3 regions of the Zobellella denitrificans genome follow, and region 3 is predicted to be linked to each of the others. Evidence: predicted binding sites of a transcription regulator. Region 3 holds the regulator's gene; each other region holds the start of a gene.
What was found. Region 3 encodes sigma-54, which starts transcription at its own class of promoters, with help from an activator protein. Its sites were predicted from a motif close to TGGCACNGTTTTNGCTT; they were not measured.

Region 1 (6,769 bases), 1.1 Mb from region 3:
TTGCTCGGGCCTTGCTCCTGTTGCCTCTTATCAGGCTTCTAGCTCGATGCCGTCCACCCGTTGCAGGCCCCTGGGCAGCAGGGCGCCGCGGCGGCCGCGCTCGCCCTGGTAGTGCTCGAGATCGGCGGGCTTGAGGGTCAGCTTGCGCTTGCCGGCGTGCAGGGTGACGCTGGTGCCTTGCGGCATCACCACCAGTTGCTTGATGAAGTCCTCGCGGGCCTGCACCTTGGCGGAAGGGATGCCGATCAGCTTGTTGCCCTTGCCCTTGGCCAGCAGCGGCAGATCCTTGAGCGGGAACAGCAGCATGCGCCCCTCGTTGGTGATGGCCATGCACAGGTCGCTGTCCAGGTTGCCGATGGCGGCGGGCTTGAGCACCTGGCCGCCCTCCGGCACCGAGAGCAGGGCCTTGCCGTTCTTGTTGCGGCTGACCATGTCGCCGTAGCGGCAGACGAAGCCGTAGCCGGCGTCGGAGGCCAGCAGGAACAGGCTGTCGTCCTCCCCCATCAGCACGAAGCTGGCCTGCTCGCCCGGGCTCAGGCTGCAGCGGCCGGTCAGCGGCTCGCCCTGGCCCCGGGCCGAGGGCAGGCTGTGGGCATCCAGGCCATAGGCCCGGCCGATATTGGACAGGAACACCGCCATCTGGTTGCTGCGTCCCGGGGCGGCATCGAGGAAGCCGTCGCCGGCCTTGTAACTGAGCCCTTGGCCATCCACCTCGTGCCCCTTGGCGGCGCGGATCCAGCCCTTCTCGGACAGCACCACGGTCACCGGCTCGCTCGGCACCAGCTCCTTCTCGCTGAGCGCCCTGGCCTCTTCCCGCTCCACCAGGGGAGAGAGCCGTTCGTCGCCGTATTTCTCGGCGTCGGCCAGAATTTCCTTCTTCAGCAGGGTGCTGAGCCGGCGCTCGGAGCCCAGGATCTGGGCCAGCCGGTCGCGCTCGGCGGCCAGCTCGTCCTGTTCGCCGCGGATCTTCATCTCTTCCAGCTTCGCCAGGTGTCGCAGCTTCAGCTCGAGGATGGCCTCGGCCTGGGTCTCGGTCAGATCGAAGCGCGCCATCAGCACCGGCTTGGGCTCGTCCTCGGTGCGGATGATGTGGATCACCTCGTCGATATTGAGGAAGGCGACCAGCAAGCCGGCCAGGATGTGCAACCGGGCCTCGACCTTGTCCAGCCGGTATTGCAGCCGGTTGCGCACCGTTTCGCGGCGAAAGCGCAGCCATTCACCCAGGATCAGATCCAGGCTCTTCACCTGGGGCCGGTTGTCCAGCCCCAGCATGTTGAGGTTGACCCGGTAGTTCTTCTCCAGATCCGTGCTGGCGAACAGGTGCTGCATCAGCTGCTCCACGTCCACCCGGTTGGAGCGGGGGATGATCACCAGCCGGGTCGGGTTTTCGTGATCCGACTCGTCGCGCAGATCCGCCACCATCGGCAGCTTCTTGGCCTGCATCTGGGCAGCGATCTGCTCCAGGATCTTGCCGCCGCTGGCCTGGTGCGGCAGGGCGGTGATGACAATGTCGCCCTGCTCCAGCTGGTAGACGGCGCGCATCTTGATGCTGCCCTTGCCGGTTTCGTAGATCTTCCGGATCTCGGCCCTGGGGGTGATGATCTCGGCCCGGGTGGGGTAATCGGGCCCGGCCACATGTTCCATCAGCTCGGTCACCGTCGCCTGGGGGTGGTCCAGCAGGTGCACGCAGGCGTTGGCCACTTCCCGCACGTTGTGGGGCGGGATGTCGGTGGCCATGCCCACGGCGATGCCGGTGACCCCGTTCAGCAGGATGTGCGGCAGCCGGGCCGGCAGCATGCGCGGCTCCTTCAGGGTGCCGTCGAAGTTGGGGATCCATTCCACCGTGCCCTGGCCCAGCTCGGAGAGCAGCAGCTCGGAAAAGCGCGACAGCCGCGCCTCGGTATAACGCATGGCGGCGAAGGACTTGGGATCGTCCGGCGCGCCCCAGTTGCCCTGGCCGTCCACCAGCGGGTAGCGGTAGGAGAAGGGCTGGGCCATCAGCACCATGGCCTCGTAACAGGCGGAGTCGCCGTGGGGGTGGTACTTGCCCAGCACGTCGCCCACGGTGCGGGCGGATTTCTTGTGCTTGGACAGGGCCGACAAGCCCAGCTCGCTCATGGCGTAGATAATGCGGCGCTGCACCGGCTTGAGGCCGTCGCCGATATGGGGCAGGGCCCGGTCCATGATCACGTACATGGAGTAGTTGAGGTAGGCCTGCTCGGTGAAGGTGTGCAGCGGCAGGCGCTCCACCCCTTCCATGGTAAAGTCGTTGTTGCTCATTCTTTAGTCCTCAGGCCAGGGGATCGACCAGGTTGCCCTTGGTTTCCAGCCATTCCCGGCGATCGCCGGAACGCTTCTTGGCCAGCAGCATGTCCATCAGTTGCTCGGTGGCCTCGGCATCCTCCACCGTCAGCTGCACCAGCCGGCGGGTGTTGGGATCCAGGGTGGTTTCGCGCAACTGCTTGGGGTTCATCTCGCCCAGGCCCTTGAAGCGGGTGACCTGCACCTTGCCCTTTTTCTTCTCGGCGGCGATCCGCTCCAGCACCCCGTCGCGCTCGTCCTCGTCGAGGGCGTAGAACACCTCCTTGCCCACGTCGATGCGGTACAGGGGCGGCATGGCCACGTACACATGGCCCCGCTCCACCAGGGTGCGGAAGTGGCGCACGAACAGGGCGCACAGCAGGGTGGCGATGTGCAGGCCGTCCGAGTCGGCGTCGGCCAGGATACACACCTTGCCGTAGCGCAGGTCGGACAGGTCGTCTGAGTCCGGATCCAGGCCGATGGCCACCGAGATGTCGTGCACTTCCTGGGAGGCCAGCACCTGGCCGGACTCCACTTCCCAGGTGTTCAGGATCTTGCCACGCAGCGGCATGATGGCCTGGAACTCCCGGTCCCGCGCCTGCTTGGCGCTGCCGCCGGCCGAGTCCCCTTCCACCAGGAACAGCTCGCCCTGCATGGGATCCGAGCAGGCGCAGTCGGTCAGCTTGCCGGGCAGGGCCGGGCCCTGGGTCACCTTCTTGCGCACCACCTTCTTGGCCTGGCGCAGCCGGCGCTGGGCGCTGCTGATGCACAGCTCGGCGATCTGTTCGGCCAGCTCGATATGCTGGTTCAGCCACAGGCTGAAGGCGTCCTTCACCACCCCGGAGACGAAGGCCGCGCTCTGGCGCGACGACAGCCGCTCCTTGGTCTGGCCGGCGAACTGGGGATCCTGCATCTTCACCGACAGGATGTAGGCACAGCGTTCCCAGATGTCGTCCGGGGTCAGCTTGACCCCGCGCGGCAGCAGGTTGCGGAACTCGCAGAACTCGCGCATGGCGTCCAGCAGGCCCTGGCGCAGGCCGTTGACGTGGGTGCCGCCCTGGGCGGTGGGGATCAGGTTGACGTAGCTCTCGCCCAGCCCTTCGCCGCCGTCCGGCAGCCAGGTCAGGGCCCATTCCACCGCCGAGTGCTCGGCGGTGAAGTTGCCGGTAAACGGCTGCTCCGGCAGGCAGGTGAACTCCTTCACCGCTTCCACCAGGTAATCCTTGAGACCGTCCTGGTAGCACCACTCCAGGGTCTCGTTGTTGACCCTGTCCTCGAAGCGGATGGCGAGCCCGGGGCAGAGCACCGCCTTGGCCTTGAGCAGGTGCTTCAGGCGGGTGGCGGAGAATTTGGGCGAGTCGAAATAGCCGGCATCGGGCCAGAAGCGCACCCGGGTGCCGGTGTTGCGCTGGCCGCAGGTGCCGGTCACGGTGAGTTCGCTCACCTTGTTGCCGTGCTCGAAGGCCATCTCGAACACCTGGCCGCCGCGGCGCACGGTGACGTCGACCCGGCTGCTCAAGGCGTTGACCACGGAAATGCCCACCCCGTGCAGGCCGCCGGAAAACTGGTAGTTCTTGTTGGAGAACTTGCCGCCGGCGTGCAGCTTGCAGAAGATCAGCTCCACCCCGGAAATGCCTTCCTCCGGGTGGATGTCCACCGGCATGCCCCGGCCGTCGTCGATCACCTCGAGCGACTGGTCGTCGTGCAGTATCACCTCGACCTTGCTGGCGTGGCCCGCCAGGGCCTCGTCCACGCTGTTGTCGATGACCTCCTGGCCCAGGTGGTTGGGACGGGCGGTGTCCGTATACATGCCGGGGCGACGCCGCACCGGCTCCAGGCCATTGAGCACCTCAATGGCGTCGGCAGTATATTGACTCGATGTCATATTGACCTTCGGTAATCAGGGGTATTGGCGGGCATCTTACTACTGAAAGCCGGAAGCTTGAAGCTGGAAGCTGGAAGCCAGAAGAACACCTCCAGCTTCCGGCTTACGGCCTGACTCTTGGTCACAAGTTTCTGTTGACTTTCGATCAGGCAAAACATCGGCCAAAGCACACAGCTCCTCCGGCACACCGTGGGACCTGATACTCGCCCCTGGGGGCTCCGCCGCGCTTCTGAGAACCTGTTCACGATTGGTGTACGCGGCCAAAGAGCACTACTCCGCCGACTCGCCATAAACCCATCCCTGGGGGCTCGACGGCGCCATCCCTGGCGCCAACGGTCGGCGGAGCAGCACTCTTTGTCCTCTCTAAAGCTCAGTGTCGCCTGTTGGCACCACCATCAGGCGACGTCGGGGCTTGAAAGAGGCAACAGGGATTGCCTCCGCCGACCGTCACATGCCAGGGATGGCATGTGCGAGCCTACATGGACGTACTTGCGGCGTGTCGGCGGAGGTGGCCCTGCTGCCTCTTCTTTGCGTTAAATCAGACAGCCGGACTTGTGACCAAGAGTCAGGCTTACGGCTTAAAGCTGCAAGAAGCGGATGATCTGGGCGCAGTAGTGCTCGAAGCCGATAAAGGAATGGTCGCCGCCCTTCTGGATGCAGACCCGGGCGAAGCGGTAGTAGTCCAGCGCTTCCCGGTAGTCGAGCACCTCGTCGCCCTGCTGTTGCAGCAGCCAGATGCGCTCCAGGCAGCTCGGCGCGTCCACCCGCAGGGCGGCCAGCTCGGCCATGTGCCCGGAGGTCAGGACATAGCGCTCGCCGGTATAGGGATTGAGCTGTTCGCCCAGCCAGTCGCCGAGCAATATATGAGGATTGACCGCCGGGTTGATCACCACCGCGCGCACCCCGTACAGCTCCGCCACCCGGGTGGCCCAGAAGCCCCCGAGGGAGCTGCCCGCCACCCCGAAGGGGCCGTCCAGCCCGTCGCAAATCGCCGCTATCTGGCTCCAGGCCGCCGCCGGGGTGGCCGCCAGCTGCGGACACACCAGGCGGATATCGGGCCGGTGCCGGGCGAGATGCTCCCCCATCAGCCGGGCCTTGATCGACCGGGGGGAGGAGTTGAAGCCGTGCAGATAAAGCAGCGTGGCCGCCATAAGGATACTCCTGGGTGAAAATCGCAGCCCCGAGCTTACCCGTCCGCCCGGGCAAGCTCAACGTCCGGCGCTGCCTTTATCCGGTGCAAAACGCACCAGGATGGCGCTTTTTTCCACCCTCCGGCCGCGGCTTCTGTTACCTCCAATGAGTTAGCCCTTAGGAAATATCCCTTTGGAGGCAACCCGGCGATCTCTGGCACGCTTTCTGCTTATGTCATGGCAAGACGGGTTCAACGGCGGACCCACTCATTCAGGCAACGTTGCCCACCGCAGGCTGCACCCAGATGCAGCGGCGCGTGGGCTTTTTTTTTTTGAAACTTCGAGGGAATGAACCATGACCAAGCACAATACCGTGGATCCGGCCAGCCGCCGGCGCTTTCTGAAGGCCTCCCTGGCCGCGGCCGGCGGGGCCGCCCTGTGGAGCAGCCTGCCGAGCCTGGGCCTGGCGGCACAGAGCGCGGGCCCGCTCGAAACCAGGTCCGCCAAGCTGGGCTTTATCGCCCTGTCCGACGCGGCGCCGCTGTTCGTGGCCGACGAGAAGGGCTTCTTCGCCAAGCACGGCATGACCGAGGTGGAGGTGCTCAAGCAGTCCTCCTGGGGCACCACCCGCGACAACCTGGTGCTGGGCTCGGCCAGCAACGGCATCGACGGCGCCCACATCCTCACGCCCATGCCCTATCTGCTCACCACCGGCGCCATGACCGCCAACAACGTGCCCACCCCCATGTACATACTGGCCCGGCTCAACCTGGCCGGCCAGGGCATCTCGGTGGGCAAGGAATACCAGGATCTCAAGGTCGGGCTGGATCTGGCCGAGTTCAAACAGGCGCTGGCGGCCAAGCAGAACGGCGGCAGCCCGGTGCGCGCCGCCATGACCTTCCCCGGCGGCACCCATGACCTCTGGCTCCGCTACTGGATGGCGGCCGGCGGCATAGACCCCAACCAGGACATCGCCACCATAGTGGTGCCGCCGCCCCAGATGGTGGCCAACATGAAGGTGGGCAGCATGGACACCTTCTGCGTGGGTGAACCCTGGAACGAGCAGCTGATCAACCAGGGCATCGGCTACTCCGCCCTGACCACGGGCGAGATCTGGGCCGGCCATCCGGAGAAAGCCTTCGCCATGCGCGCCGACTACGTGGACCAGAACCCCAACGCCACCAAGGCCCTGCTCAAGGCGATCATGGAAGCGCAGATCTTCTGCGAGCAGCCGGAAAACCGCGCCGAAGTGGCGGCGATTTGCGCCAAGCGCCGCTGGATCAACGCCCCGGTCAAGGACATCATCAACCGCATGCAGGGCCATTTCGACTACGGCACCGGCCGCGTCGTGGAGAACAGCCCCCACCAGATGCGCTTCTGGAAGGACAACGCCTCCTATCCCTTCCAGAGCCATGACCTCTGGTTCCTGACCGAGAACATGCGCTGGGGCTAC
Region 2 (6,769 bases), 1.6 Mb from region 3:
TAAGGCTCGCCGTCACTTAAAAAGGGGCGTTGCCGCCCCTTGAGAGTGTATCAAACCCGGTCGCCTTAACCCAGCAGGGACAGCGCCGCCTGAGGCAGTTGCTTGGCCTGGGCCAGCACGGAGGTACCGGCCTGCTGCAGGATTTGCTGCTTGGTCAGGTTGACGGTTTCTTCCGCAAAATCCACTTCCTTGATCCGCGCCATACCGGCGGCGGCGTTTTCACGGATATTGGCCAGGTTATTGATGGTGCTGCTCATCCGGTTCTGGAAGGCACCCAGATCGGAGCGCTGATCGTCAATCGCAGCAATAGCAGAGTCTATGACATCGATAGCTGACTGTGCACCACCAAAGGTACCAATATCCAAGTCGGCAATGGTAGTCTTCGTTGTGGTCGTTGCAACAGTAGCATTGCCACCACCACCCAAGGCACCGGCACCGGTCAGACTTGCAGTAGCAAAATCAGCTGACATCAGAGCATTGCTCCAATCCAAACGACCGGTTACATCAGCACTAACAGAGTCGGTGGCGTCTGCTGCTACAGTGATTGAACCTTGAAGGGCACCGACCAAGGCACCGGCAGCGCCCTCATTATCAGAATTCCATGCTGTTACCTGGCCACCAGCTGCGCCATCGGTGGCACCGGCAGCAGTTTCGAGCGTAACAGAAACATTTTCACCATTGGCTTTGGTAAAGACCAAAAAGTCATTGGTGCCATTATTGCCTACAGAAACGGAGATACCTTTTTGAGTCAGTGCGTCAGTTGTCGCAGCATCAATAGCTCCATTCAGACCGGCCACAATGGCATCATTATCATTTCCTGCACCACCTGTGTAGCTAATTTGTACACCGTCAACGTTCAGGGTGAATACATCACCACCAGTGGTATCTGTTACAAAGTTGCCTACCGCAACCTCAGTGACTGCCCCAACTCCGTACAGACCTTCAACAGCATTGAGTTCACCAGCCAGATCCGCTGCGCTCATACCGTCGGTCAGTTTAATGCTGCTTTCTTTCCCACCTACGGTCATGGTAAGAGAATCGGCATTGGCAAAAGTCAAACCAGAAGTGCGGGCACCAGTAAAGCCGGTCAAAGCAGCAATTTCAATACCTTTACCTTCCAGGCCAATATCTTTGGCTCCTACACCTGAAAGTTTAAGATCAAGTGTTTCGTTGGAATTGGAGCCAATCTGGAATTTCTTGGAACCAAAACTTCCATCAAGCAGTTTCTGGCCACCAAAGGAAGTGGTTTCGGCGATTCGGGTCAGCTCGGATTGCAGGGAGCTGATTTCTTTCTGCATGGCAGCGCGGTCCTTGTCGGAGTTGGAGCCGTTGGCAGACTGCAGGGCCAGGTCGCGCATCCGTTGCAGAATATTGGTGGACTCCTGCATGGCGCCTTCGGCGGTCTGGGCCATGGAGATACCGTCGTTGGCATTTTTCATTGCGACCCCTAAGCCGCGCACCTGGGAGTTCAGGCGGTTGGAGATCTGCAGGCCGGCGGCATCGTCCTTGGCGGAGTTGATGCGGTTACCGGAAGACAGCCGCTCCATGGAGGTGGCCAGGGCGCTGCTGGAGGCGTTGAGGTTACGCTGGGCAGTCATGGAAGTGACGTTGGTGTTGACATTAATCGCCATATTAAAACTCTCCGTTGAGGATGGTCCCGGCCCTTGCCGGTATTGCTTGCTTGTTCAGGTTATCGGCGGACTCATCAGCGACTTTAGTGATTTTTTCGCCGGGGAGGCTTCCCCTTCCGCCCTTGGGCCTGTGCTGGGGTTATCGGAGCGGCGGGCAAAAGCTTTAACGAAAAAATGACCGAAATGGGTGCCAATGAGATCCGGATCTCGCTGCCAAGCCCTGGCTCCGGGGCCAAAGAAGGTATAAATGGGGCGCGGGCACTCCGGGGGGATATCTGTGGCCACGGAGTGGGGTTGAAGCAAGCGGGTTCCCGCTGCGCGGGAAGGCAGGCGGGCCGCCTGCGCTCCGGGATTATGCCTGTGGCCACGGAGTGGGGTTGAAACAAGCGGGTTCCCGCTACGCGGGAAGGCAGGCGGGCCGCCTGCGCTCCGGGATTATGCCTGTGGCCGCAGAGCGGGGTTGAAGCAAGCGCTCCGGGGGTCGGCGTCCTCACGCCTCACGCCTCACTCCTCACACCTCACGCTTCACCCCTCACGCTTCACCCCCACGCCCTCGGCTCAGATATAGTTGAACAGGCTCATGCCCTGGACCTTGCCGAACATGGTCTGGGTGGCCTGCAGGGCCACCATGGTCTGGTTGAGTTCGCCGATGGCCTGGGCGTAGTCCAGATCCTCCATGCCGCTGCGCACCTTTTCCAGGGTCAGGGTCATGTCCTCGTGGTTGTTTCTCTGGTTGTCCAGCCGCAGCAGCCGGTTGCCGGTGTCGGCCCGCACCCGGGTGAAGTGGCCGGAAATGGCGTCCAGCCCGTCCAGCACCTCGGTCAGCTCGCTCTGGCCGCTGGGGCTGTTGTTGTCCTGCTGCAGCCAGGCCAGGGCGCGATTGAGGGTGTCGAACACCTCGATATGATCCTGGCCGGTGCCGTCGCTCTGGTTCGACGACAGGGTGATCCCGTCCCCGGCCCGGGCCTCGCCGCTCAGCACCAGATCCACCCCGTCCAGGCGGTAGGCCTTGCCCGCCTCGAAGGGCTCGGTCAGGCTGTTGCCGTCGTCGTCGGTAATGGTGATCTCCAGGGTGCCGGCGTTGTCGGCAAAGCTCACCTGGTAGGGATGGCGGTCGCCAAAGGCGGCGGCATCGCCGATGCGGGCGCTTTCCACCCGCAGGTTGTGCTCCCGGCTCTGGTCCGTCAGTGCATAGGCGGCGGTAAAGTCGCCGCGCGGGTTGGCGGCCTGGCCGAACACCAGCCGGCCGTCGTGGTTGATGGCCACCTTGACGCTGTCGCCCACCGCCATCTGGCGCTGGCCGCCATCGCCGTGGTAGCGCACGCTGCCGTCCGGCTGCAGGGAAAAGGGCGGATTGTCGGTCTGGAAGCCGCCGAAGATATACTGGCCGAACTCGTCCCGGCTGTTGGCCAGATCCACCATCTCGCCGATGCGATGCCGGAGTTCGGTGGCATAGGCGTCCCGCTCCTGCTGGGTAAAGGTGCCATTGTTGGCCTTGAGCAGTATCTCCTTGCTCTGCTGCAGCAGGTTTTCACCCACCGTCAGGGCCGATTCTTCCCGGCGCAGGCGGTTTTCCGCCAGATCGATGTTCTTGCTGTACTGGGCTATCTTCTGCAGCTCCTGCTTGTAGTTGAGGATGCTGTTCATGGCCACGGGGTCTTCCCCCGCGGTTTCCACCCGCACCCCGGAAGACAGCTTGTTCATCTGCTGATGCACGGTCGCCGTCTTGCCGGTGATGTTGTTCAGCTGGGACTGGAAAATATTGAATGTCGAAACCCGCATCATGGCTCCTTAGCGAATCTGCAGCAGGGTGTTCATGGTCTCGGAGGCCACGGTGACCACCCGCGCCGAGGCCATGTAGGACTGCTGAAAGCGCAGCAGGTTGGCGGCTTCCTCGTCCAGGTTCACCCCCACCAGAGACTGCACCCGGTTGAAGGACTGATCATAGGCCGCGCTTGCCGTTTCGGCCTTGAGACGCTGATTGTAGGCCTGGGAGCCCACCCGCACCGTGGTCTGATCCAGGCTCTGGCCCAGGGTGGAGCGGCCGCCATTGAGCCACTGCCGGCTTTTCACCTCGGCAAAGACCAGGGCGTTGGCGTTGTTGCCGGAGCCGGCCGCGTATTCAACCTCAAAGCGATCGAGGGGCGCCCCGGCCTGGCCGGACACGGTGATGTCCAGGCCCGCCACCTGGATGACAGGGTCGTTCGGGTCCAGAACCCCGCCCGCCAGCGGCGTGGACGGATCGCTCTTGCGGAACACCTGGTAATTGCCGGCGGCGTCCAGGGTGACCACCAGGGGATCGGTGCGGGTGGGAAAATCGGCGTCGGCCGGGTCGGTCACCGTCAGCGCCAGCCGGCTATTGCCGGGGTTGTCGCCGTTGGCGGTGGCCATCACCAGGCTGGAGGCGGCAATCTGCTTGCCGTCGCCGATGGCCAGGCCCAGCTCGCTGGTGCCCAGCCGGGTGGGCCGCACCAGCATGCGATCCTCGTTGGCGGGGGTGCCGGTCAGGGTGAGGCTGAAGCCGTCCAGGTTAAGCTTGCCGTCGCCATCCGGCGTGACCGTCTCGCTCTTGCCGGTGGTGAGGTTGGTAAAGAGGTAGTTCCCGCCCTGGTAACGCAGCTCGTACTCGTCGCCGGTCAGGGCGCCGGTGTCGGTGATCGCCACGGCGCCGGCCACGCCGGCGTTGCTGGTGAGAAAGCGGCTGGCCTGGGCCTGGGGGCTGTTGATGTCGTTGAACAGGTTCTGCCCCGGCTGGCCGTTCAGATCCACGCCCTGGGCCTGGATCTGGTTGAACACGTCGGCAACGGCCACCGCCGCCTTGCCCATGTCGCTCAGGGTCTGGGGCAGCACCTGGTCGCGAAAGCGGAACACGGCGCCCAGCTCACCGCCCAGGCTGGCGCCGTCCAGCCGGGTGGCGCTATCGGGGCGGGCGGGGTGCTGCAGGTACAGCTCGGTCTGCGTCGGGTCCGGCGAACCGGCCCGCTCCTGCAGCTGGTAGGCCTGGGGCCCGCTCACCAGGGGCTCGCGCCCGCCCAGCAACACGGTGATCATGCCGGTGTTGGCGTCCTTCACCGTGGTGATCTTCACCTCATCGGACAGCTCCTTGATCAGCTTGTCGCGCTTGTCGAGCAGGTCGTTGGGGGTGCCGTTGATGCCGGCCTGCTGGATTTCCTGGTTGAGTGCTGCTATGGCGCCGGTGGTTTCGTTGATGAACTTGACCCGGGAGCCGATCTCCCGGCTGTTGATGTTCATCTCCTGGGTAAGGCTGTCGTACAGCTGGTTGAACTGGCTGGCCAGATCGCCGGCCTTGGCCAGCATGATCTCCCGGTTGCCGAGATCGCCGGGGTTGTCGACGATGGCGTTGATGGCGGCATAGAGGTCGTCCATGCTGGTGGTGATGCCCTTGTTCAGGTTGCTCAGGCTGCTGTCCAGGTAGGACAGGTGCTGGTGCAGCTGCACCGCTTCCGCCTTTTCGGTGTTGTTGACCAGCAGATCCTTGAAGGCGTACTCGTGGTACAGCCGGGTCACGTCCGACAGCTGGGTGCCGGTGCCCAGGTGCAGCCCGCCCTGCAGCAGGGCGGTGCTGGTGATCTGCTCAACCCGCTGGCGATGGTAGCCTTCGGTATTGACGTTGGCGATGTTGTGCCCCGTGGTGGCCAGCTGTGCCTGGGCCGCCATCAGTCCGCTCACACCGGTTTGATACAGATCGATTGCCATGGGGTGTCCTTATGCTTGCGATACCAGTCGGGTGACGGTATTGAAAATCGATGTCAGTTTGTCGGCATACCCGGGGTCGGTGGCATAGCCCGCCTGCTGCAACGCCCTGAAGTACTGGCGCGGCTCGCCGGTCTGCTCCAGCGCCCGGCCGTAGCGCGGGTTGTCGTGCAGAAAGCGCACATAGTCGTTGAAGCTGTCGTTGAAGGAGGCGTAAGACCTGAAAGGCGCCTGTACCTTCACCGCTATCCCCTGCTCGTATTCCAGGGTGTTGACCCAGGTTTTTTCCGCCTGCCAACTCTTATCGGCCTTGATGCCGAAAAGATTATGGCTGGATTCACCATTTTTTCGGCCGATGATCTTCTTGCCCCAGCCGGTTTCCAGTGCCGCCTGGGCGATCATGGCCTCGGGCGCCAGGCCGAGCTTTTTGCCCGCCTCGGTGGCGGCGGGCAGCAGCCGTTTGACAAAGTCCTCCGGCGAGCGGAAGGGCTGGCTGGCGCTGTGAGTCACGCTGTTCGCGGCCGCGGCCGCCACCTCGGCCGCGGCCCTGAGCGGCGGCCGGGCCGGTTCGTCGGCGGCATCGGCGGGCTCCGCCTTGGGCGGGCGCACCACCTTGCCGGACACCCGGCGCACCTCGCTCAGGTCGAAATGCCGGGCCTGGGCCGCGCCGCCGGCTTCATCGCCGCCGCCCAGCTGTTTCACCACCAGATCCGCCAGTCCCAGGCTGCCCCGTTTGCTCAGTTCGGCGGACATCTGCTGATCGTGCATGTCCCGGTAGAATTCGGTGTAGCGGCTGTTCATGGGGCCCTCGGCCTCGAACGCCTTGTTAGCCTCGCGCATCGACTTGAACAGCTGCTGGGTGAACAGGCTTTCGAACTGGCGCGCGGCTTCGTCCAGGGCCTTGCCCCTGTCCTGTTCAAAACCCTGCCGGCGCAGTTGGTCCAGCCCCTGAATATCGTTGGTCAGCAGGCTGTTGTTGAAGGTGTCGATGGGTTTCATACCTTTCAATCCGTTCGTTTGCTTTGGTTAGACCAGGGCCTTTTTGGTCAATTTCAATCGACCAACTCTCTTTGGTCCAATAAATTGGACCCTACGGGCCAGTCCCTTCGTAGGGTCGATTTCAATCGACCGGGCCTTTTTGGTCCAATAAATTGAACCCTACAGGCCAGTCGCGGGCATAAGGTCGTTCATCTCCTCACGCCTTACCCCTCACGCCGTAGGCGTCAGATAATCACCAGCTCGCCCTGGATGGCGCCGGCCTGGCGCAGGGCCTCCAGTATGGCCACCAGATCCCCGGGGGCCACGCCCACCTGGTTCACCGCCCGCACCAGGTCATCCAGGGTGGTGCCGGTGTCCAGCTTGAACATGCGGCCATCCTGCTGCTCCACGTTGATGGTGGAATTGGGCACCACCACGGTTTCCCC
Region 3 (6,769 bases):
ATGCTGATGAAACCGGCCCAGAAGCGCGGTGCCACCACCCGCCGCAGGGGATCTATGCCCATCATTTCCAGGCTGGAGAGCTGCTCGGTGGCCTTCATCAGCCCCAGCTCCGCAGTCAGGGCCGAACCGGCCCGGCCGGCGAACAGCAGGGCGGTCACCACCGGGCCCAGCTCGCGCAGCAACGACAGCGACACCAGGGGCCCCAGGCTGCCCTCGGCACCGAAGTCCACCAGCACGTTGTAGCCCTGCAGGGCCAGCACCATGCCGATGAAGAGGCCGGACACCAGGATAATGGCCACCGACTGCACGCCCACCACCTGCAGTTGCTGCACCAGCAGCGGAAAATGCTTCTTCGGCTGGGGACGGCCCAGCAGGGCATGCAACAGCATAAAGCCGGCCCGCCCCAGGGCGGTCACGGCGGTCACGCCCTGCTGCCCCAGCCGCCCGATCAATTCAATCAACATAGCTTCAACGACTCTCTGAATGAGGGGGCCGGGTAGTGAAAAGGAACGGGCCCGTCCGCCTGGCCTTGCAAAAACTGGACAACCTGGGGGTCCCGGTGTTGCTGCAGCTCGGCCGGCGTGCCCGCCGCGACCACCTGCCGGTTGGCGATGATATAGGCGTAATCGGCGATGCTCATCACTTCGTCCACGTCGTGGGTGACGATGATGGAAGTCAGCCCCTGGGCCTTGTTCAGCTCCGAGATCAGCTTGACCAGCACGCCCATGCTGATGGGATCCTGGCCGGCGAAAGGCTCGTCGTACATGATGAGGTCCGGATCCAGGGCGATGGCCCGGGCCAGGGCGGCCCGCCGGGCCATGCCGCCGGACAGTTCGGCCGGATACAGGCGCGCCGCGCCGCGCAGCCCCACCGCCTCCAGCTTCATCAGCACCAGGGTACGGATGATGGCCTCGGGCAGGCCGCTGTGCTCACGCAGCGGAAAGGCCACGTTATCGAACACCGACAGGCCGGTGAACAGGGCCCCGCTCTGGAACAGCATGCCCATGCGCCGGCGTACCCGGTACAGCCGGGAGCGGCTCAGGGACGGAATGGACTCGCCGTCGAACAGCACCTCGCCGCTGTCGGGTTTGATCTGGCCACCGATCAAGCGCAGCAGCGTGGTCTTGCCGATGCCGCTCGGCCCCATGATGGCGGTGATCTTGCCGCGCGGGATCCGCAGGCTGATCCGCTCGTACAGGGTGCGCTCTCCATGGCTGAAACAAAGATCCCGTATCTCGACAAGGCTCTGGCTCAAACTGATCCCCCGAAAAAAAGAAAGAATTGTATGGGTTCCCCGAGGGATGGGCAACCGAGCCGGCGCTTTTTCCTGGGGAACTGCGCCACCCCCTGTCCGGGAAGGGCCGGCCAGGCCGCCAGGGGGCCAGAATCCTCGCCGCACCAGTCGCTTATCGGCCCGAGCTTTTCTATAATGGCGCCGCCTAAGGTGTGGAGAGAGCTATGTCAGCCGAATTTGATTACCGTAAAACCGCCCGTCGCGTGCTGGATATTGAAAAGGCGGCCATCGACGGCCTTTATCAATATCTTGATCAGGATTTCGATGCCGCCTGCCGGCTGATGTTTCGCTGCCAGGGCAAGGTCATCGTTACCGGCATGGGCAAGTCGGGGCATATCGCCAACAAGATTGCCGCCACCCTGGCCAGCACCGGCACCCCGGCCTTTTTCGTCCATCCCGGCGAGGCCAGCCATGGCGACCTGGGCATGATAGGCCAGGGCGACGTGGTACTGGCCCTGTCCAATTCCGGCGAAAGCGACGAGATCCTGTCCCTGCTGCCGGTGCTCAAGCGCCGCGGCCTCAAGCTCATCTGCCTGACCGGCAATCCCGGCTCCACCATGGCGCGGGAGGCCGACGTGCACCTGTGCACCCGGGTGGAGCAGGAAGCCTGCCCGCTCGGCCTGGCCCCCACCGCCAGCACCACCGCCGCCCTGGTGATGGGCGATGCCCTGGCGGTGGCCCTGCTCGAAGCCCGGGGCTTCACCGCCGACGACTTCGCCCTGAGCCACCCCGGCGGCGCCCTGGGCAAGCGCCTGCTGCTGCGGGTCGGCGACCTGATGCACAAGGACGAGCGGGTGCCCAGGGTTCGCCCCCATACCCTGATCATCGAGGCGCTGCTGGAGATCGGCCGCACCGGGCTCGGCTTCACCGCCGTGGTCGACGAGCAGGAGCGACTGGTCGGCATCTATACTGACGGTGACCTGCGCCGCACCCTGGATCACAAGATAGATGTGCACCACACCACCATAGAGCAGGTCATGACCCGCCGCTGCACCACCGCCAGGGCCCAGATGCTGGCGGCCGAAGCGGTCAAACTGATGGAAGAGAAAAAAATCAGCGGCCTGCTGGTGGTGGACGAAGAAAACCGGCCGGTGGGTGCCTTCAACATGCATGACCTGTTACGGGCGGGGGTGATCTGATGGAGCAACAGAGCCTTTACGGTCCCGTCGCCGACGCCGTCTGGCAGCGGCTGGCCGGGATCCGCCTGCTGATCTGCGACGTGGACGGGGTGCTGTCCGACGGCATGATCTACCTGGGCAACCAGGGCGAGGAATACAAGAGCTTCTGCACCAAGGACGGCTTCGGCATCAAGGCGCTGCTCAACGCCGGCATCCAGGTGGCGGTGATCACCGGGCGGGACTCGCGCATCGTCAGCGAGCGCATGGCCTCCCTCGGGGTGCGCCACGTCTACCAGGGCCAGGGCGACAAGATGCACAGCTACAAGGCCCTGCTCGACACCCTCAAGCTCGCGCCGGAACAGGTGGCCTATATCGGCGACGACGTGGTCGATCTGCCGGTGATGCGCGATTGCGGCCTGGGCGTGGCGGTCTGTGACGCCCATCCCCTGGTGCTGCGGGGCGCCGACTACGTCACCCGCATCCATGGCGGCCATGGCGCCGTGCGCGAAGTTTGCGATCTGATCCTGGAATCCCGCGGCGAACTGGCCAACGCCAGGGGTATGAGCCTATGAGCCGCCAGAGCTGGCTGTTCGGCGGCCTCTTCCTCGCCGCCCTGATCGCCTGGCAGTGGTTCAGACCCGCGGGCCCGGGCCCGCTCGGCGAACAGGATTACCAGCCGGATTTCGTGGCCCGGGGGCTGGCCAGCATCCAGTACAACCGGCTCGGGCTGCCCTACCGGGGGCTGGAAGCGGACTACGCCGAGTACTACGACCCGCTGTCCATGACCCTGATGGAAAAACCTGTTATCTTGCTCTATTCGCCCGACGGCCAGCCCCAGTGGCGGTTGCAGGGGGATGAAGGCATCATCAACACCGGCGACAACGCGGTGATGGTCGGCAACGTGGTCGGCCGGGGGCTGCTTCCGGATGCCCTGGTGGAAACCCTGACCACCGAATACCTGGAACTGGACTTCATCAACAACCAGCTGCGCTCCAACCGGGACGTCCAGCTGAGCAGCCCGCACTACCAGGCCCAGGGCCAGGGCCTGCTGGGCATCCTTGATCAACAAACGGTGGAACTACTGCATGAAACCCGGGCAACTTACTTCAATCCTTAGCATGGGCGGCCTGCTGGCCCTGGGCCTGGGCCTGGCCGAGGCCAGGGAGTCGGACTTCCGCCAGCCGGTGACCATAGACGCCGGCCGCCAGCTGGTGGAACTGGCCGAGAACAAGGTCACCTTCAGCGACCGGGTGGTGGTCAAGCAGGGCACCATAGACGTGCGTGCCGACCGCCTGGTGGTGATCCGCACCGAACAGGGCCTGCAGTCGATGACCGCCCAGGGCAGCCCGGCCACCTACCAGCAGATCCTGGACAACGGCCAGCCGGTGCACGCCGAGGCCCGGGAGATCCACTACGACATCCGCGCCCGCACCATCACCCTGCTGCAGGATGCCAAGCTTACCCAGAACGACAACATCGTCACCGGCTACCGCATCCGCTACCACATCGACCGGGAGCAGATGGAGGCGGAAAGCCAGGGTGGCCAGGACAGGGTGACCACCATCTTCCTGCCCGAGCAGTTGCAGAACCTGAACGAGCAGGGCCAGGACTGAACCATGGCGACACTGAAAGCACGGGGCCTGCAGAAAAGCTACAAGGGACGCCAGGTGGTCGCCGACGTCAGCCTGACCGTCAACACCGGTCAGATCGTCGGCCTGCTCGGCCCCAACGGCGCCGGCAAGACCACCTCCTTCTACATGATAGTGGGGCTGGTGCAGCGGGACGCGGGCAGCATCACCATCGACGACCAGGACATCAGCCTCCAGCCCATGCACCTGCGGGCCCGGGCCGGCATCGGCTACCTGCCCCAGGAGGCCTCCATCTTTCGTCGCCTGAGCGTGGCCGACAACCTGATGGCGGTGCTGGAAACCCGCAAGGATCTGGACGCCGCCGGCCGCGGCGAGAAAATGGAGCAATTGCTGGAAGAGTTTAATATTACCCATATCCGCGACAGCCTGGGGATGAGCCTGTCCGGCGGCGAGCGGCGGCGGGTGGAGATCGCCCGGGCCCTGGCGGCCGACCCCCGCTTCATCCTGCTGGACGAGCCGTTCGCCGGGGTGGATCCGATTTCGGTGATCGACATCAAGAAAATCATACTGCACCTGCGCGATCGGGGCCTCGGCGTGCTAATTACCGATCACAATGTACGGGAAACCCTGGATGTGTGCGAACGGGCCTATATCGTCAGCCACGGCCACCGCATCGCCGCCGGCACCCCGGCCGAGATCCTCGCCGACGAGCAGGTCAAGAAAGTCTATCTGGGTGAACAATTCAGCCTCTGAGCAGGCCCCGCATCATGACAGTGCGGTCGATATAGAAGGACTTTTTTAAAAGATGAAGCCAACTCTTCAGTTACGTTTGGGCCAGCAGCTGACCATGACGCCCCAGTTGCAGCAGGCGATCCGCCTGCTGCAACTTTCCAGCCTGGAACTGCAGCAGGAGATCCAGCAAGCCCTGGAGAGCAATCCGTTACTGGAGCAGGATGAGCCGGAAAGCATCGATGTGGCCGAGCCCCGCCACGAAGAACAGCTGGCCGCCGACACCGCCATGGAGCAGAGCCAGCTGTCCGATGACCTGCCCATGGACACCAACTGGGAGGAGCTTTATACCGCTTCCCCGGGCGCCGGCGGCGGCCTGCCCGAAGGCGCCGAGGACACCGTCTACCAGGGCGAGACCACCGAAACCCTGCAGGACTACCTGCTGTGGCAGATGCGCCTCACCCCCTTCAGCGATACCGACCAAGCCATCGCCCTGGCCATCATCGATGCCATCGACGAGGCCGGTTACCTCACCATAGACGTCCCCGATATCCTGGAGGCGGTGGCCGGCGACGAGCTGGAGATCGAGGCGGACGAGGTGGAAGCGGTGCTCAAGCGCATCCAGCACTTCGATCCCATCGGGGTGGCGGCCCGCAACGTCCAGGAATGCCTGCGCATCCAGCTGGAGCAGTTCCCGCCCGAGACCCCCTGGCTGCAGCAGGCCCGGGAGGTGATCAACCAGCATATGGATCTGCTCGGCAACCGGGACTACCGCACCCTGCAGCGCAAGGCCAGGCTCAAGGAGGAGGAACTCAAGGAGGTGCTGGCGCTGATCCAGCAGCTGGAGCCCAGGCCCGGCCACACCGTCATCCAGAGCAGTTCCGAATACGTGATCCCGGACGTGGTGGTAACCAAGCGCAACGGTGCCTGGGTGGCGGAGCTCAACCCCGAGGCCATGCCCAAGGTCCGCCTCAACCAGACCTATGCCGCCATGGCCCGGCAGCCGCGCAACAGCGAGGACGGCCAGTTCATCCGCAACCACCTGCAGGACGCCAAGTGGTTTCTCAAGAGCCTGGAAAGCCGAAATGAGACCCTGCTCAAGGTTGCCAATTGTATTGTCGAGCAACAACAGGCATTCTTTGAGTATGGCGAGGAAGCCATGAAGCCCATGGTGCTGAACCATGTGGCCGAGGCGGTGGAAATGCACGAGTCCACCATCTCGCGGGTGACCACCCAGAAGTTCCTGCACACCCCCCGGGGGGTGTTCGAGCTGAAGTATTTTTTCTCCAGCCACGTGGGAACCGACGACGGCGGGGAGTGCTCCTCGACGGCGATTCGCGCCCTGATCAAGAAACTGGTCGGGGCGGAAAACCCGGCCAAGCCGCTGAGCGACAGCAAGATCGCCCAGTTGCTGGCCGAACAGGGGATACAGGTGGCCAGGCGGACCATCGCCAAGTACAGGGAGTCACTGGCCATCCCCCCTTCCAATCAGCGTAAACGCCTGGTTTAAAGGCAGACCAAGAAGGAAGACGTTATGCAAATAAACCTGACTGGACACCATGTGGAAATCACAGACTCACTGCGTGACTATGTGAACAGCAAATTTTCCAAGCTGGAGCGTCACTTCGACCACATTACCAATGCGCACGTCATCCTCAACGTGGAAAAACTGCAGCAGATCGCCGAAGCCAAGCTGAACGTCAGCGGCGGCGAAGTCTTCGCCAACTCCCAGCACGAAGACATGTATGCGGCCATCGACGGCTTGATCGACAAGCTGGATCGCCAGATCATCAAACACAAAGAGAAGCTCAAGCAAAAATAACCATGGAAGTCGCCGACATACTGAGCAGGGACTGCACCCGCAGTGCAGTTCCCTGCACGAGCAAGAAACGTGCCCTGGAAATCATCAGCGAGCTGGCCGCCCAGCACCTGAACATCAGCAGCCAGCAGCTGTTCGATTGCCTGCTGGCCCGGGAAAAGATGGGCAGCACCGGCATCGGCAATGGCATCGCCATTCCCCACGGCCGTATCAGCGATGA

Region 1: a site for sigma-54 is predicted at 5,532-5,548, ahead of AN401_RS02140 (CmpA/NrtA family ABC transporter substrate-binding protein). Genes of this name have one in related genera too.
Region 2: a site for sigma-54 is predicted at 1,808-1,824, ahead of AN401_RS04455 (flagellin). Genes of this name have one in related genera too.

Annotation. Positions count from the first base shown of each region.
Region 1 is NZ_CP012621.1:456,684-463,452, reverse strand. Features, by position in the region: gene parC (DNA topoisomerase IV subunit A) at 31-2,280, opposite strand; gene parE (DNA topoisomerase IV subunit B) at 2,291-4,186, opposite strand; gene AN401_RS02145 (YqiA/YcfP family alpha/beta fold hydrolase) at 4,765-5,337, opposite strand; gene AN401_RS02140 (CmpA/NrtA family ABC transporter substrate-binding protein) at 5,672-6,769, shown strand, end outside.
Region 2 is NZ_CP012621.1:925,443-932,211, reverse strand. Features, by position in the region: gene AN401_RS04455 (flagellin) at 66-1,631, opposite strand; gene flgL (flagellar hook-associated protein FlgL) at 2,190-3,413, opposite strand; gene flgK (flagellar hook-associated protein FlgK) at 3,423-5,348, opposite strand; gene flgJ (flagellar assembly peptidoglycan hydrolase FlgJ) at 5,358-6,344, opposite strand; gene AN401_RS04435 (flagellar basal body P-ring protein FlgI) at 6,569-6,769, opposite strand, start outside.
Region 3 is NZ_CP012621.1:3,518,530-3,525,298, forward strand. Features, by position in the region: gene mlaE (lipid asymmetry maintenance ABC transporter permease subunit MlaE) at 1-464, opposite strand, end outside; gene mlaF (phospholipid ABC transporter ATP-binding protein MlaF) at 458-1,255, opposite strand; gene AN401_RS16640 (KpsF/GutQ family sugar-phosphate isomerase) at 1,459-2,433, shown strand; gene kdsC (3-deoxy-manno-octulosonate-8-phosphatase KdsC) at 2,430-2,984, shown strand; gene lptC (LPS export ABC transporter periplasmic protein LptC) at 2,981-3,529, shown strand; gene lptA (lipopolysaccharide transport periplasmic protein LptA) at 3,531-4,025, shown strand; gene lptB (LPS export ABC transporter ATP-binding protein) at 4,029-4,754, shown strand; gene AN401_RS16665 (RNA polymerase factor sigma-54) at 4,807-6,240, shown strand; gene hpf (ribosome hibernation promoting factor) at 6,265-6,552, shown strand; gene ptsN (PTS IIA-like nitrogen regulatory protein PtsN) at 6,555-6,769, shown strand, end outside.